One region of the Pseudoalteromonas sp. SWXJZ10B genome, then DNA from elsewhere that is predicted to be linked to it. Evidence: predicted binding sites of a transcription regulator. Region 1 holds the regulator's gene; the other holds the start of a gene.
What was found. Region 1 encodes FliA, which starts transcription of late flagellar genes. Its sites were predicted from a motif close to CTAAAGNTNNNNNNNNNNNNGCCGATA; they were not measured.

Region 1 (3,425 bases):
CAAAGTTGTTTAAACTCACCAAGCTCAATCTCCCGGCTCATTAAACGATCCCATGTCGGTTTGATATGAGATATTTCATCTGCAAGTTGCTGAGCTATAGGTAAACTAGCCTCAACAGCATCCATTGTTTTATTAGCCGCATTTTCTGTCATTTCTATAACATAATTAAGCCGCTTTTTAGCATCTGGAATCGCATCTGTCGTTATGTTAGTTAAGCGAGTATCAAGCTCAAAGCTTTTAAGTGCTTCGTGCAGTTGACGAGTCAACTTCCCAACTTCAGCAAATAATTTAGACTGCTCTTGCGAAGCTGTCTCTAAAATCAACTGATTAGCTTTATCTTGCTCATCGTTTTCTAAATAAATGACGAGTTGACGAGCTTGTTCTAACGTTATTTGAGGCGCAGCTGGTGCTGACATAAGCCTCTCCCCCATCATTAGCCTAAGCGTTCAAATACTTTTTCTAATTTAGTTTTTAATGTTCCAGCCGTAAATGGCTTAACAATATAACCATTAACGCCAGCTTGCGCTGCAGCAATTATTTGTTCTTTTTTAGCTTCTGCCGTTACCATCAATACAGGGATATGTTTTAACTTATCATCTGCACGAATTGCTCTTAGAAGGTCAATACCTTGCATTCCCGGCATATTCCAATCTGTAACCACAAAATCAAATACTTGATTTTGTAACATAGGCAGAGCTGTAGACCCGTCATCAGCTTCTTGAACGTTAGTGAAACCTAAGTCACGTAATAGGTTTTTTATAATTCGTCTCATCGTTGAAAAATCATCAACTACAAGAATTTTCATGTTTTTATCCAAAACATCCCCCAGTGAGGTATTAACCTTAGTTTACTTACTACTAGTTTATCCAGTCATTGATTTTAGCTTTAAGCTTAATCATCGCCTGACCATGTATCTGACTTACACGCGATTCACTTACATCGAGTATATGTCCTATTTCTTTTAAATTCATTTCATCGTTATAGTATAAAGAAAGTACCATTGCATCACGCTCTGGTAATGACTTTATTGCATTTAGCAAAGACTCATTAAACCGATCATTTTTAACATTATTAAAAGGTTTGTCTAGCGCTAAATCTTGGCCTACGGGAGTAATAACATCCTCATCTACACCAAGGTCTTCTATACCTAATACTTTACTGGTATTAACATCATTTAAAATATGATGGTACTCATTGAGTGAAATTTCAAGTTTTTCAGCAACTTCTGTATCTGTTGGTTCGCGATTCAGACTGCTTTCGAGCCCAGTAATTGCTTCTGCAACTTGTCGGCTTTTACGGTGTACTGAACGAGGAGCCCAATCACCACGGCGCATTTCATCAAGCATAGCCCCGCGAATACGAATACCGGCGAAGGTTTCAAAGCTTGCGCCTTTTGTTGCATCAAAGTTTTTTGAAGCTTCTATTAAACCTATCATTCCTGATTGAATTAAATCATCAAGCTGAACGCTAGGTGGTAATCGAGCAATTAGATGACATGCCACTTTTTTAACAAGTGATGCATGTTTCTCAACAATCACATTTAAGTTTTGTGTTGATTGATATCCCATAGCTCTATTCACCAATGTTGTCATAATTAGCCGTTTACTAGTTTCTCAATGAAAAACTCTAAATGCCCAGATGGTTGATTTGGTATTGGCCATTTAACTGCTTTTGTCGCCAGCGCTTTAAACGCGAGAGCGGCTGGCGAACTTGGAAAGAGCTCAACAATCACCTTTTGGCGACGTGTTGCTTTGCGCATATTTTCGTCATAAGGAACCGTTGCTACTAGCTCCATTGAAACATCTAAAAAGCGATCGGTAACTTTAGATAGTTTTGCAAACAATTCAGTGCCTTCACGCATACTGCGGACCATATTGGCAACAATTTTGAACTTATAAACACCGTGCTCGCGGCTTAATACTTTAATAAGTGCGTAAGCATCGGTTATTGATGTTGGTTCATCGCACACTACAACCATTACATCTTGTGCTGCTCGTGAGAAGCTTAGCACCATGTCTGAAATACCAGCGGCTGTATCTACAATTAAAATATCAAATTCGGTATTCAATTCGCTAAATGCACGAATTAGCCCGGCATGCTCAGATGGCGATAATTCAACCATACTTTGCGAGCCCGATGTAGCAGGTACAATTTTAATACCAGCAGGCCCTTCAACTAAAATCTCGTCAAGCTCACATTCACCTGACAAAACGTGTGATAAATTGCGCTCTACACGTAAACCAAGCATCACATCACAGTTTGCTAAACCTAGGTCAGCATCCAGCACTAATACTCTATTACCTTGTTGCCCTAGTGCAATAGCGGTATTTAGAGAAACATTTGTTTTCCCCACCCCACCTTTACCACCGGTTACAGCGATAACTTTTACGCCGTTGTTATTGTTTTGACTCATTTTGCGCAGGCCGCTTGCTTGATCTAATACTGTGTTAATCATACATCCCTACTGTACTTGGCGCCACTGCTTGGTGCCTTGAATGTTGTGCTTTTGTTCTTTTTAAATATAACTGCTCAGCCTTTTTCACTAGTTTTTCAGCATTTGCAACACGAATATCTTCTGGCACTCGTTGACCGTTAGTAAGATACCCTATTGGAAGGCGATTTTGAATCGCAATACTAATAATCTCACCCAAACTTAATGATTCATCTAACTTAGTGAAAATACAACCACTTAACTGTACTTTTTTAAAGTGACGTACTGTTTCTTGTAATACATTAATTTGTGCCGTCGCGCTTAGTACTAAGTAGCTGCGAATATCCACACGTTGGTTACGCATTAACGTGTTTAACTGCTCAGTTAAACGTAAATCTCGCTGACTCATACCTGCTGTATCAATTAATACTAGACGTTTATTTCGTAAATGATATAAAACTTCAGCTAATTCATTAGCATCTTTAACTTGCTTTACACCACAACCAATAATACGGCCGTAAGTAGCAAGCTGTTCATAAGCACCAATTCTGTATGTATCAGTGGTTATTAAGGCCACTTTATCAGCGCCATATTTTTGTGCGCCTAAAGCTGCAAGCTTAGCAACTGTTGTTGTTTTACCAACACCTGTTGGACCCACTAACGCATATACACCACCTTGGCGAAGTATTTCATTATTGGTTGTTTGCATTTGATCTTCGACCATCGTTAACAACGCTTTCCAGCCTTGCTTACGAGATACATCATCAGGTACAAAACATGCCATTTGTTGCGCTACTTCTTTATCAATACCCATACCGACTAAGCGGTCAACCATGCAAGCGCGTGTTGGATCGCGACGCGCCATATCTTGCTGCATTAAGCCTGATACTTGATGCTCAAGTAATTGACGAATTGCGTTCATTTCTTCACGCATTGTTGTCATTTCTTCGCTTTCATTATTGGGTGTTTGTTGGCGAGCCGTTACTGGACTATC
Region 2 (3,425 bases), on a different contig from region 1:
GCTAATGCTTTTATTTGGTACAGCATGCAGCGTCTCGCCTGAAATAAAAACCATTGATGAACAACCTCAAAGTAACTCGCCTGACTACGTATCAATTACAGCCCTTGAACTTGCACAGCTAAAAGATGCCGCAATGCAGTGGCAACAAGCTCGTGAAGGCATAGAGCGAATTTTAAGATTAGAAAAAGAAATAACTTACCTCGTAAATCATATCGATATTATAAACAGTAAAGCTATTGCACAGTCTAATCAAGGGTATAGCAGCAAGTCTGTACGCTCACCACGAAACACACGCAATGTTAAGTCACGCCAACAAGTTAAACAAAATTACAGTAATAAAAAACAAACTGTAAAATTAAATAAACCTAAACATGTATTTGCTTTACAGGTAGCTTCGGTTGACTCAGAGCAAGGTGTGGCTAAAGCATGGCAAGAGCTAAATACTAAAGCAGCACCGTTGTTTAGAGACAAAATATTGACTAACGTAGAAACCGCCAAAATAAACGACAAAATGTTTTACAGGCTGAAACTTGGCTCTTACCAAAACTTTAAAAATGCAAAAGCAGACTGTGACGTATTCAAACTGTACAAACTCGATTGCATAGTAAGTAACTACACTGATAAGCCAGTAAAGCTTTAGCGCACAGCATGTAATATCAATCTACAATAATACCTAATCAATTTGAAGGATTAGACCTGACGCTAACTTCGCTAATAATTTTTGATATACGACGGCATGTATGCCGGAGTTAGAGCAATGCAGCAACAATTAGTGATACCAACTAAATGATGAAATTTTGCCTTGTTATCGATATGGCTTTTCTTACCTCAAAATAAACTACTTAATTAAAAAGTTGCTATAAAGTGGCGCAAAATTTGCTTTGATTTATTATCTTGGTTAGTAGAGTGCATTTTGCAATGCGGTATTTTAAGTCTTGTCATTTAATATCAGTTTTATTCTTATCTTTTTATTTATATGGATGTAGCAGCGCAACTGTAAATAACGAGAGCGTGCAGCATTCTTTAATTACTGATAAACAAGTAAAAGAGTATGTTTCGCAGTGGCACTTACAGCAAGAAAGCATTGGTCGTTTAACTGCTATGGAAGATGATTTACAGCTGTTAATTATGGCGTTATCGTCTCGAAGTGAATTAACTGAAAACCCTCCTTTACTCATGCAAAGTAAAACCGATATCACCTATGGTAATCAGCCTTCACAGAATTTGGAACCGACGGCACTAAATAACACTCCCGAAGTAAAAACACCAAACTTACAAAATTCAGAACTCACCTTAACAGATGAAACTAAAATTGGAGCACAGCTTGGTTGGTATTTAAAGCCAGAGCTTGTTAAAGCAAGAGTCGAAAGGCTTAAGCAATTATACCCCAGTGCATTTACTCAATTTAATTTTACTATGTTTGAACGTAAAAATAATAATATGACTTTGTATGGATTACGTGTAGGTCCATTTAAAAACGATGCTCAAGTAAGTGCGTTTTGTTATTTAGCTAATCAGCTTGATCAAGTATGTAATATTGCTGCTTTTGTCGGAAAACCAATATAATTAATAAATTAGGCCTTTTAAACTTATATAGTATTAAAGTATTTGTACTAATAGTCGATACTAACTATAGTTGGGCAAATATTTGATAAAGCCCATTTTCTTATAAGGATTTAGCATGAAGTTTTATTTATCTGCATTAGCTGTAGCCACCGTGGTCAGCTCGTTTAGCACTTATGCTGCTACAGAGTCATTTGAAGCGAAAGTAACAGTACAAAATGCTGTAGTACTCACAAAAGATAACGATTTAAATTTTGGTACTATTCGTGCTATTTCAGATCCATTAGGCGCCGAACAAGCAACGCTGACAGTTAATCCTGATCCAGCTGCTAGCAATGTTACTTCACAAGATAATCCAACTGGTAACGCTGCGAGTATCTCAATAATTGAAGGTGGTGAAGCGGGCGCTTTTAGTGTGTCAGATGTAGTACCAAATTCTATTTTAACCATTAGCGACCCATTAAATACTTTAGTACAACCTTTAGCTGGTCAAGGGTTGAATGAACCTGATTTTACTGTAGGTGCTTGGACTTACTTTATAACGAGCGGCACTAATGCTGGTGGATTATATACAAGTGCTACGCCCAACCTACAAGCTGGCGTTGATGGCGCTGTATCATTTAATATAGGCGCGACTCTTTCTACTTCATCAAACGCATCAAGTGTGGATTACCCTGATGGTGAGTATTCTGGTAGCTTTAATATTGAAGTGTCATATTAATTAGTGTTTAAACAAACAATGCGCTTTTTGTATGTTTCTGCTTGGCTTTCGTTAATGTTTAGCGAGCAAGCCTATAGCGCAAGCATACAACAAGAAGCGCTTAATTTTGGCACTTTAGTTATCCCTCAAAATAATACTTTAAGCTCTATAACCATTAGCCATGAAGGTGAAATAATCACATTTGGTAGTATTTACGTATTAACTGAGGGTAATCCCGCAGAACTTTTATTTACTGATTTACCTCCCCTTACTCAAATATCGTTTAACAAAACGAGTGACTCTACATTGCAAAGTGAAGCGCTAGGAGCTAATAGTGCCAAGTTTTCGGTTGTATTAGTGGATTTACCAAGAACGCAAACTAGCGATGAATTTGGAGAGCTTTTACTCAAAGTAGGTGGCCGTTTAATAACGACAGGGACTAGCCAAAGTTACTTAGATGGTAGTTTTATTACTGACACCCAATTAGAAATTACGATTGATTACTAAAGGAAAAACATGCTTTATAAAGTTGTAGTGCTGCTCGCACTGAGTGTATGTATTTTAGGAAAAAATGCATACGCAAATTTACTTATCTCTCCAACCCGTATTAGTTTTGATGAACGTCAACGAACCGCTAAAGTTACCGTAATTAATACGGGGGATGAATATCAAACATATCGTGTTTTATGGAGTGAGAAGCAAGCGCAACCTAGCGGTGGCTACATACAGTTGGCAGAGGCTACAAGCGAAAGTTTAAGTTCAATGGCACGTTTGTCACCAAAACAAATGCGTTTAGCACCAGGTGAAAAACAAACAGTAAAAATAGCAATACGTAAACCTAAAGGCCTAGCTTCTGGTGAGTACCGCTCTCATCTTCTATTTCAAGCATTGCCTGGTGAAAATACTAATAAAACAAGCTCAATAAAAGTTAATATGATTATGAGCTACAGTATACCTATTTTGTTACGTAAAGACATTAAACAGCCAGTAGTTGCCATAGAACAAGCTAAGCTAGTGCTAAATGAAAGCAATCAACGTCCTCAGTTTTTATTGAATATAAAACGAGAAGGTAAGTTTAGTAGCTACGGTAAATTAAGTGCTTACTTTGTTGATAGTAATAACGAGCAAGTTAAAATTGCAGAAATTGGTAATTTAAGTATTT

Region 2: the regulator FliA is predicted to act here: its motif matches at 1,600-1,626, upstream of I6F54_RS04985 (DUF4402 domain-containing protein).

What each region holds. Positions count from the first base shown of each region.
Region 1 covers NZ_JADYXD010000010.1:70,325-73,749, reverse strand. The annotation lists gene I6F54_RS11145 (protein phosphatase CheZ) at 1-416, opposite strand, end outside; gene cheY (chemotaxis response regulator CheY) at 434-817, opposite strand; gene I6F54_RS11135 (RNA polymerase sigma factor FliA) at 858-1,568, opposite strand; gene I6F54_RS11130 (MinD/ParA family ATP-binding protein) at 1,595-2,455, opposite strand; gene flhF (flagellar biosynthesis protein FlhF) at 2,448-3,425, opposite strand, start outside.
Region 2 covers NZ_JADYXD010000003.1:312,522-315,946, forward strand. The annotation lists gene I6F54_RS04975 (SPOR domain-containing protein) at 1-640, shown strand, start outside; gene I6F54_RS04980 (SPOR domain-containing protein) at 1,012-1,566, shown strand; gene I6F54_RS04985 (DUF4402 domain-containing protein) at 1,682-2,284, shown strand; gene I6F54_RS04990 (DUF4402 domain-containing protein) at 2,288-2,770, shown strand; gene I6F54_RS04995 (fimbrial biogenesis chaperone) at 2,780-3,425, shown strand, end outside.